DNA from 3 places in the Paenibacillus sp. FSL R7-0204 genome. Region 2 is predicted to be linked to each of the others. Evidence: a T-box and tRNA genes for the amino acid it is inferred to sense, from the RefSeq annotation. Region 2 holds a T-box; the other regions hold tRNA genes.
The links. The T-box of region 2 lies ahead of MKX42_RS05255 (glutamine--tRNA ligase/YqeY domain fusion protein). A T-box ahead of a tRNA ligase gene usually reads a tRNA of that ligase, here a tRNA-Gln.

Region 1: it has a tRNA-Gln gene. The T-box ahead of MKX42_RS05255 (glutamine--tRNA ligase/YqeY domain fusion protein) is inferred to sense a tRNA for this amino acid. The anticodon was not compared.
Region 3: it has a tRNA-Gln gene. The T-box ahead of MKX42_RS05255 (glutamine--tRNA ligase/YqeY domain fusion protein) is inferred to sense a tRNA for this amino acid. The anticodon was not compared.

Annotation. Positions count from the first base shown of each region.
Region 1 covers NZ_JBBOCA010000001.1:1,300,140-1,303,388, forward strand. Annotated here, with positions in the region: rRNA gene MKX42_RS05835 (23S ribosomal RNA) at 1-291, shown strand, start outside; tRNA gene MKX42_RS05840 (tRNA-Asn) at 353-428, shown strand; tRNA gene MKX42_RS05845 (tRNA-Ser) at 432-521, shown strand; tRNA gene MKX42_RS05850 (tRNA-Glu) at 671-742, shown strand; tRNA gene MKX42_RS05855 (tRNA-Val) at 748-823, shown strand; tRNA gene MKX42_RS05860 (tRNA-Met) at 856-929, shown strand; tRNA gene MKX42_RS05865 (tRNA-Asp) at 1,005-1,082, shown strand; tRNA gene MKX42_RS05870 (tRNA-Phe) at 1,104-1,179, shown strand; tRNA gene MKX42_RS05875 (tRNA-Thr) at 1,195-1,270, shown strand; tRNA gene MKX42_RS05880 (tRNA-Tyr) at 1,276-1,361, shown strand; tRNA gene MKX42_RS05885 (tRNA-Trp) at 1,368-1,441, shown strand; tRNA gene MKX42_RS05890 (tRNA-His) at 1,469-1,544, shown strand; tRNA gene MKX42_RS05895 (tRNA-His) at 1,594-1,669, shown strand; tRNA gene MKX42_RS05900 (tRNA-Gln) at 1,690-1,764, shown strand; tRNA gene MKX42_RS05905 (tRNA-Gly) at 1,771-1,845, shown strand; tRNA gene MKX42_RS05910 (tRNA-Cys) at 1,854-1,927, shown strand; tRNA gene MKX42_RS05915 (tRNA-Leu) at 1,957-2,035, shown strand; gene MKX42_RS05920 (monooxygenase) at 2,285-3,249, opposite strand, start outside.
Region 2 covers NZ_JBBOCA010000001.1:1,154,739-1,157,987, forward strand. Annotated here, with positions in the region: gene MKX42_RS05250 (tetratricopeptide repeat protein) at 1-915, shown strand, start outside; T-box leader at 987-1,250, shown strand; gene MKX42_RS05255 (glutamine--tRNA ligase/YqeY domain fusion protein) at 1,332-3,035, shown strand.
Region 3 covers NZ_JBBOCA010000001.1:6,896,474-6,899,722, forward strand. Annotated here, with positions in the region: gene MKX42_RS29765 (helix-turn-helix transcriptional regulator) at 1-445, opposite strand, end outside; tRNA gene MKX42_RS29770 (tRNA-Gly) at 1,173-1,243, opposite strand; tRNA gene MKX42_RS29775 (tRNA-Pro) at 1,261-1,334, opposite strand; tRNA gene MKX42_RS29780 (tRNA-Arg) at 1,367-1,443, opposite strand; tRNA gene MKX42_RS29785 (tRNA-Gly) at 1,454-1,528, opposite strand; tRNA gene MKX42_RS29790 (tRNA-Leu) at 1,536-1,619, opposite strand; tRNA gene MKX42_RS29795 (tRNA-Lys) at 1,636-1,711, opposite strand; tRNA gene MKX42_RS29800 (tRNA-Gln) at 1,738-1,812, opposite strand; tRNA gene MKX42_RS29805 (tRNA-Asp) at 1,908-1,985, opposite strand; tRNA gene MKX42_RS29810 (tRNA-Met) at 2,061-2,134, opposite strand; tRNA gene MKX42_RS29815 (tRNA-Val) at 2,167-2,242, opposite strand; tRNA gene MKX42_RS29820 (tRNA-Glu) at 2,359-2,433, opposite strand; tRNA gene MKX42_RS29825 (tRNA-Ser) at 2,583-2,672, opposite strand; tRNA gene MKX42_RS29830 (tRNA-Asn) at 2,676-2,751, opposite strand; rRNA gene rrf (5S ribosomal RNA) at 2,803-2,919, opposite strand; rRNA gene MKX42_RS29840 (23S ribosomal RNA) at 2,998-3,249, opposite strand, start outside.

The DNA.
Region 1 (3,249 bases), 150 kb from region 2:
CAGTTCGGTCCCTATCTGTCGTGGGCGCAGGAAATTTGAGAGGAGCTGTCCTTAGTACGAGAGGACCGGGATGGACGTACCGCTGGTGCATCAGTTGTTCCGCCAGGAGCATGGCTGAGTAGCTACGTACGGACGGGATAAGCGCTGAAAGCATCTAAGCGTGAAGCCCCCCTCAAGATGAGATTTCCCAATTAGTAAGACCCCTTGAAGACGACGAGGTAGATAGGTTGGAGGTGGAAGTGCAGCAATGCATGGAGCTGACCAATACTAATCGGTCGAGGGCTTATCCAAACTCTACAACGCAGATTCGTTTCGGATTCAGTTTTCAGGCGATCAAGCCTGGCATGTATATTCCCTGATAGCTCAGTTGGTAGAGCACTCGACTGTTAATCGAGTTGTCACAGGTTCGAGTCCTGTTCGGGGAGCCATATGGAGAGGTGTCCGAGTTTGGCCGAAGGAGCACGATTGGAAATCGTGTAGGCGCCACAAGCGTCTCGAGGGTTCGAATCCCTCTCTCTCCGTAGCATTACTTCTCTGCAAAGGGATGAGAACCCTCAGTGGTTCGTTGGAGCATAGGCTTCGTTAGCACTGCTTCGCAATCTCGTAACGAAGTGAAGAGTATCCCTCTCTCTCCGTAGCATTACTTCTCACTGAAGTTTTTACACAGCATGGCTCGTTGGTCAAGGGGTTAAGACACCTCCCTTTCACGGAGGTAACATGGGTTCGAATCCCATACGAGTCATATATGGAGGCTTAGCTCAGCTGGGAGAGCATCTGCCTTACAAGCAGAGGGTCGGGGGTTCGAACCCCTCAGCCTCCACCATCTATCTTAACCGAATAGATTTTGTACAATGACGCGGGGTGGAGCAGCCCGGTAGCTCGTCGGGCTCATAACCCGAAGGCCGCAGGTTCAAATCCTGCCCCCGCAATTTATCCCCACAAAGTGAAGAGATGCTCTGTAGCATATTCCGAATACTTTCCGGGGACCCCAAAGTGCCAAACATGGAACCGTGGTGTAGTTGGCCTAACATGCCTGCCTGTCACGCAGGAGATCGCGGGTTCGAATCCCGTCGGTTCCGCCATTTTTACCAAAACATTTATATGGCTCGGTAGCTCAGTCGGTAGAGCAAAGGACTGAAAATCCTTGTGTCGGGGGTTCGATTCCCTCCCGCGCCACCATATACAACTTAATATGCCGGTGTAGCTCAATTGGTAGAGCAACTGACTTGTAATCAGTAGGTTGGGGGTTCAAGTCCTCTCGCCGGCACCATCCGTGGAGGCTTAGCGAAGTGGCCAAACGCATCAGACTGTAAATCTGCTCACGTACGTGTTCGGTGGTTCGAATCCATCAGCCTCCACCATTTTTTAGGGGCATAGTTTAAAGGTAGAACAACGGTCTCCAAAACCGTTGGTGTGGGTTCAATTCCTGCTGCCCCTGCCAAGTAATTTCATATAAAAGAATCATATGGCGACCGTGGCGAAGGGGTTAACGCACCGGATTGTGGTTCCGGCATTCGTGGGTTCGAGACCCATCGGTCGCCCCATTTTCTTTTATAAGAATTACATAGGAATACAACTTAAAAGCTTCACATGGCGACCGTGGCGAAGGGGTTAACGCACCGGATTGTGGTTCCGGCATTCGTGGGTTCGAGACCCATCGGTCGCCCCATTTTCTTTTAAAAAATATATTGGGGATTAGCCAAGCGGTAAGGCAACGGACTTTGACTCCGTCATTCATAGGTTCGATTCCTATATCCCCAGCCATTATATGCGGACGTGGCTCAGCGGTAGAGCATCGCCTTGCCAAGGCGAGGGTCGCGGGTTCGATTCCCGTCGTCCGCTCCATTTCATGTGGTGCCATAGCCAAGTGGTAAGGCAAAGCTCTGCAAAAGCTTTATCCCCAGTTCAAATCTGGGTGGCACCTCCATTATTTTTCTGGAAATTATATATGTATACGCCGGCGTGGCGGAATGGCAGACGCGCTCGACTCAAAATCGAGTGGGAAACCGTGGAGGTTCGAGTCCTCTCGCCGGTATAATTTTAGTAAGAACAGCCCATTAGATGAAAAGTCTAATGGGCTGTTCTTATTTTTCCGAATCATTTCCGCTACCGCAAAAATTCCTCCAGTCGCCAGTTCCGCCGGCCGGTCAAGGATAACGAGCGCCACCGGGAGTTCCTTGGCTTCGACCCTAGCAAGACAACACTGCGTGATTTTAGTTTATCCAGACGCCCCCAAATACAAGTTCACCCAATGGGAAGGCAGTTACACACCCCAAACGAATTACTACACGGTAATGTCTCCACACCAGCGAATGATTCCTTCTTTTATGATTTGAATTGGATTGGGATCGGATAGAGAAATCGCCCAGGCAATATGTCCATCCGGCCGAATAAGCGCCGTGTGGACGTCGTTCCAATCCGCATCAGCCTCAGCTAAAGAGGCATGTACAACTTGAAGGTTGCTATACGTTTCCCATTGACCGCTATTCTGTTCATTAGAATGGAAATGCAACAGAAGAAAAGTACCTTTGTGCAGGAGTGGATAGGAGTTAATTAATTGCCCGTCTTTCAGCTTTAAGCTTAGATCTTTGAAACGTTTCCCGTTTAAAGGATGGGAACGCGCTTCAGCGCCGGGTGCATAATGTACGTCCAGGGCGGAAATTTGTGCAGCGATTTGATAATTAGCCTCCGGTATTTGAATCAGATTAGCCAGCATGCTTCGCAGTTCCGTGATGAGAGGCGTCACGTCCAGAAGCAGGGTTTGGACCTCGGTATTCCGGAGCAAGGCCGTATTCCATGGAAAACGTTCGGCATGATAACTGTCTAATAGCCAGTCTGGAGCCCAGCCTTTGATTGCTCCTGCAAGCTTCCAGCCTAGGTTCATCGCTTCTTGTAAGCCGACGTTCATTCCCTGTCCACCAGCGGGAAAATGAATATGCGCCGAATCTCCCGCCAAGAACAATCGACCATTCCGATAGCGTCCCGCTTGCCGTGTAGCATTTCCAAATCGGGACATCCATTTCACATCGTTCAATCCCAGGTCGCTTCCAGTCGTACGGATGAGCGATGAACGAAACTCTTCCAATGTAACGCTCTCATCCTTGGAGACGTTTCGTCTCTCCATATCGATCATCAAGACTCGATAGATATGATCATCTATTGGAATGATGCTGACCAATCCTTGTTCTGTAATTCGGGATATGACACTCATAGGAGCCAAATCAGATAGAACGGCATCCCCCAGAATAG
Region 2 (3,249 bases):
TACCATTACAAGCGTGCAGCGGGCTATGAGGACCCCTCGTATCCTTATCATGAAGTGATCTCGTTCTATCTGGACAAGCTGGAGGATTCACATGTGCTGTTCCCGGAGGCGGCCCTGTCCTGCATGGAGCGTCTGGGGGCACTCTCCCGGGGAAGCTTCCTGCTGCTCACTGCCGATAAGGGAGACCACCGGCTGGAGAACTGGGAGTTCGCCGAGCCGCCAAAGCTGATTCATCACGGAAGCATCTCGCTTACGGCGAATTATCATGCGCTGGTGCATTATTTTGAACGGAAGGGTGCACAATCCCAATTCACGCAGCATCATTATAAAAATCTTAATGTGGGCTGTATCCTGATGCTGGAGGAGCCGATGCTGCATCCACATACCCGGCTGGCCTACCGGCGGTTTGTCGAGCGGTTCGGGCCGGATGATTTCTTCAGCCTGAAGGTATGGATCGACAAGAATTACGACACCATCGGCATGCAGCAGATTCTGGCCTTCTGGCGGCTGGGGGGCTATGACGCGGAGCTGTTCATTCAGAGCGCCGAACGGATCTCTGCGCTGCTGCCGGATGCCAGCGACGAGGAGCTGCTGGACCTTCAGCGGGGGATCGACCGGATGTGGCGGGGCTTCTACCCGATGCCGCAAAAGTATGATTTGGCGCTGGACTGCGGCCTGCTGCTGTTCGAGATGGAGCAGTACGGGGAATCCCGCCGCTTCCTGGAGCATTCGCTTGCGTCAAGTACGGAAGAGCCTGTAATTACCGTGCTGTACTGCCTGGCGATCTGCAGCTATGAGCAGGAGGATGATGAGGCAGCGCTGGATTATACGCGCAGATCCCTGCTGATCGAGCCGGAGCATGAGGAAGCATTGGAGCTGCTGGCGGCGCTCAGCCAGGACCCGGCAGAGGCGTAGGCGGCTGCCCCAGGCAGTCCGGTACGGCCCTTTACACCCGGTGTGTGTTTTGTTATTCTGTATCCAATAAAGCAAACGCGATGACGAGAAGAGTACATTCGGGTTCTTCCCTCACAGAGAGCTCCGGCTGGTGTGAAGGAGCAGGGAAGACTGAATGGAAACAAGCCTCTGAGCGGCTTACCGGAACCAGGCAGCAGCCGGGGATGGTACGACAGGAGCTCCTGTTACAGAGCTAGAGTATAAGCCCTGCGTGATGGCAGCGCCGTACTTGATGAGATTAATATGGTGACATATTAATAAACCTGGGGTGGTACCGCGAGAATTTCGTCCCCAAGACTTACGGTCTTGGAGGTGAGGTTCTTTTTTGTTGTATCCAGCGAAGGCGGCATGCTACCCATAAACAGGAGGAGATTGGAATGACGGACAATAATGGACCGGCTCTGCCGGAGAATTATATGGATAGGCTGATTAGAGAAGATGTGGAGGCGGGAGTCTTCAGCAGGGAGATCTGCACCCGGTTTCCACCGGAGCCCAATGGCTATCTGCATATCGGGAGTGCTTTTGCCATCCATACAAACGTGGAAATTGCCCGTAAATACGGCGGCCGCTTCCATCTGCGCTTCGATGATACCAACCCGCTCAAAGAGGATAAGGAATATGCGGAGGCAATCATCCGTGACCTTGAATGGCTGGGCTGCAGTCCAGGGGAGCACATCTACTACGGCTCCGATTATTCGGAGGAGATCTACCGCAGGGCAGAGACGCTCATTCTGAAGGGGAAAGCCTATGTCTGTGATATGACGGCAGCAGAGGTAACGGCTTACCGGGGGACCTTAACCGGGCCGGGGAAGGACAGTCCTTACCGCAGCCGAACGCCGGAGGAGAATCTGCGGCTGTTCCGGGAGATGCGTGCGGGGAGCTATCCGAATGGCGCTAAAGTGCTGCGGGCCAAGATCGACATGGCCTCGCCGAACATGAATCTGCGAGATCCGGTGCTGTACCGGATTATTCATGCCGCGCATTACCGCACGGGCGTTGCCTGGTGCATCTACCCGATGTATGATTTCGCCCATCCGATTCAGGATGCGCTGGAAGGGGTGACGCATTCGCTCTGCTCGATCGAGTTCAAGGATCACCGGCCGCTGTATGAGTGGGTGCTGCGGGAGCTGGAGATCCCTGAAGCCCCGAGGCAAAGGGAATTCGGCCGGGTGAACCTGACGGGAGTGGTCACCAGCAAGCGGTATCTCCGGGAGCTGGTTGCCGGGAATTATGTGGACGGCTGGGATGATCCGCGGCTGCCTACGCTCAGCGGGCTGCGCAGAAGGGGATTCACGCCGGAGAGCATCAGGGATTTTGTCCGGGAGATCGGGATGGTCCGGAATACGGCCATGGTGGATTTCTCGCTGCTGGAGCATTGCCTGAGACAGGACCTGAAGGCGAAGGTGCCGGCGGTCATGGCGGTACTGGACCCGCTGAAGGTCGTGCTTACCAATTACGCTGAAGGGGCCTCTGAGCTGCTTCCGATCCCTAACAACCCAGAGAATGCCGAGCTGGGTTCAAGAGAAGTACCGTTCTCCGGCACGCTCTACATCGAGCGGGCCGATTTCATGGAGGTGCCTGTGAAGGGCTTCCGCAGACTGGTTCCAGGCGGCGAGGTGCGGCTTAAGGGCGGTTATATTATCCGCTGCCATGAGGTCATTAAGGATGCGCAGACGGGGGCCGTCCTCGAACTGCGGTGCACCTACGACCCGGAGACCAAGAGCGGCGGTGCATTAAGCGGCCGGAAGGTGAAGGGGACCGTGCAATGGGTCTCCGCTGCACATGCGCTGAAAAGTGATGTATACCTGTATGAACAGCTGCTGACGGATAACAGCGGGCCGAAGGAGGAGGGCGAGAGCTGGGAGGAATACATCAACCCGAGTTCCGTAACTCTGCTCACGGATTGCCTGCTGGAGCCGCTTGCGGGTAACCCTCAGCCCGGGGACACCTACCAGTTCCTGCGTCACGGCTATTTCTGCATCGACAGCAGGTATAGCACAGCTCAGAAGCTGGTGTTCAACCGAATCGTCCCGCTTAAGGACACCTGGAAGGGCAACGCGGCCACATCCGGGGAAGTGTAATATATACACATTCTAGGAACGCTGTACGGACTGGCTACGCCAAGGCAATTTTCTTAAAAGCTCAAAGAGTTACACATGCAGCGATGCTCCTGTTATAGGAGCATCGCTGATTTGCGTGATGCGCCTGCCAAGCTAATGGTCGACAAGCGGGAGAAAATACTGGTTAGAAGTAAAGCGTTGCCTGCACTTTGTACATTAGATTTCATTAAAATCG
Region 3 (3,249 bases), 5.7 Mb from region 2:
CCAGAATGGCTCCAATCAGCGGCTGCAGGAAGTTCCGGCTCTCCTTGCGGTAGGCCGGGGTACCCATTTGAATAATATCCGCGATATTCTCCAGCAGGCCATTCTGCCGCGATTTCTCCTTCAGATGAGTCCCCATCACCTTGTCATACGCAGAATGAAAACCCGGCGGAATTCTATCCGGATTCAGCACAGAAGGCAGCAGTGAGAATGCCAGCGACTCCTGCTCCGAGAAATCCAGCGGATATAAAAAGAATTTGCCCATGAACCGGTAGCCCGTACCTCTTCCTTCATTCGTAACCGGTGCAAAGTGGCTGATCACCTCAAGATCCCTGTAGATCGTTCTAATATTCACCTCGCACCTAAAAGCCAAGTCTGCTGCGGTAATCCCCGGGTTCGACTGAATGGCGTTAATGATTCTGAAAATCCGTATTACTTTGTCTGTCATAACAAATGCTCCTCAGTTTCCAAGTAAGTGTTGCCTATGATCCAATAGTCCAATAGTTATACTATATCAGTTCTATAGAAACATAACGCCCTCCCATACTATTGCAACATCCCGGCCCTTACAACAAAATCACCCTGGCGGGTGAATGATACTGGTGCCTCTATACCACTCTTACACGAAGCTCACTTTTCTCCATCAACCTGCCTTCTCTCCATCTCTCTGCCTTCTGGCGGCCATTTGACAGCTGCAGCCCTTAGCACCCTGGCTCATTGATACTCTGAATTCTATTGTGTTCGGTGTTTCGCACACGTTCTGAAGTGTTTCTTACTTTAATGGCGGTGCTTACACATCCTATATTTTTCAATAATAAGTATTTTCTCTCACCGACTGTTTGCATTGAGCCGCATTGTTGCACATCTTGCAAGATTTCTTAACAATGTTACGGGCTACACTATATTGTTGCATCATTTGCAGGAATTCCGGTGATTAGAGCAAATTAGCGCGGGCTTTGTTGCATTTCTTGCAGGATTTCAGCATCGGTCGCTTCTATTGGGCAGCATTGCTGCATTTCTTGCAGGATTTCTTAACAATGTTACGGGTTGCGAAGCATGGGCCAATACTTTATCGCAGCAGCATCGATTGTATTCGGATTTCCGCATACATTTCCAAATAGCAAAAAAAGTCCGCCTTCCCCATAGGGCTGACGGACTCATGCGATACAGATATAAGCGGGTGATGGGAATCGAACCCACGCTATCAGCTTGGAAGGCTGAAGTTCTACCATTGAACTACACCCGCATAGGTGAAATGAAGTATCGGGATGACACGATTTGAACATGCGACCCCCTGGTCCCAAACCAGGTGCTCTACCAAGCTGAGCTACATCCCGTTAATACAAAAGTTAAATCAGTGAAGTAATAATGGCGCGCCCTGAGAGATTCGAACTCCCGGCCTTTTGATTCGTAGTCAAACGCTCTATCCAGCTGAGCTAAGGGCGCAAAATCTATATGGAGCGGACGACGGGAATCGAACCCGCGACCCTCGCCTTGGCAAGGCGATGCTCTACCGCTGAGCCACGTCCGCAAAAACATGGTGCGCGTGAAGGGACTTGAACCCCCACGTCGTGAAACGCCAGATCCTAAGTCTGGTGCGTCTGCCATTCCGCCACACGCGCACACGTTACAAGAAAATGGTGAGCCATGAAGGACTCGAACCTTCGACACCCTGATTAAAAGTCAGGTGCTCTACCAACTGAGCTAATGGCTCTCATAAGAGAAACAATCGAAAATAGATGGCTGGGGATATAGGAATCGAACCTATGAATGACGGAGTCAAAGTCCGTTGCCTTACCGCTTGGCTAATCCCCAATATTATAATTAGCAAAATACTACGGAATCGGATGGATACTCTATACTTCGAGATATAGGATGCTCAATCCCTCATGTCTTAATACCAATTAAAATGGCGGAACCGACGGGATTCGAACCCGCGATCTCCTGCGTGACAGGCAGGCATGTTAGGCCAACTACACCACGGTTCCATGTTTGGCACTTTGGGGTCCCCGGAAAGTATTCGGAATATGCTACAGAGCATCTCTTCACTTTGTGGGGATAAATTGCGGGGGCAGGATTTGAACCTGCGGCCTTCGGGTTATGAGCCCGACGAGCTACCGGGCTGCTCCACCCCGCGTCATTGTACAAAATCTATTCGGTTAAGATAGATGGTGGAGGCTGAGGGGTTCGAACCCCCGACCCTCTGCTTGTAAGGCAGATGCTCTCCCAGCTGAGCTAAGCCTCCATATATGACTCGTATGGGATACTCTTCACTCCGTTACGAGATTGCGGAGCATTCCTTACGATGCCTATGCTTCAACGAACCCAGGGATTTCTCATCCCATCATTCAGAGAAGAAATTGGTGACTCGTATGGGATTCGAACCCATGTTACCTCCGTGAAAGGGAGGTGTCTTAACCCCTTGACCAACGAGCCATGCTGTGTAAAAACTTCAGTGAGAAGTAATGCTACGGAGAGAGAGGGATACTCTTCACTTCGTTACGAGATTGCGAAGCAGTGCTAACGAAGCCTATGCTCCAACGAACCACTGAGGGTTCTCATCCCTTTGCAGAGAAGTAATGCTACGGAGAGAGAGGGATTCGAACCCTCGAGACGCTTGTGGCGCCTACACGATTTCCAATCGTGCTCCTTCGGCCAAACTCGGACACCTCTCCATATGGCTCCCCGAACAGGACTCGAACCTGTGACAACTCGATTAACAGTCGAGTGCTCTACCAACTGAGCTATCAGGGAATATGTAATCAATTAGGGCAAAAAAAATACCACAGTGTGTGTGGATGGTCCGCTTGGCGGCGTCCTACTCTCCCAGGACCCTTCGGTCCAAGTACCATCGGCGCTGGAGGGCTTAACGGTCGTGTTCGGGATGGGTACGTGTGGAACCCCTCCGCTATCGCCACCAAACGGGCATTTACAGCGTAAATGCTTCAGGAATTTGATTCCTGAAAACTGAATCCGAAACGAATCTGCGTGTTAAAACTTTTGGATAAGCCCTCGACCGATTAGTATTGGTCAGCTCCATGCATTGCTGCACTTCCACCTCCAACCTATCTACCTCGTCGTCTTCAAGGGGTCTTACTAATTGGGAAATCTCATCTTGAGGGGGGCTTCACGCTTAGATGCTTTCAGCGCTTATCCCGTCCGTACGTAGCTACTCAGCCATGCTCCTGGCGGAACAACTGATGCACCAGCGGTACGTCCATCCCGGTCCTCTCGTACTAAGGACAGCTCCTC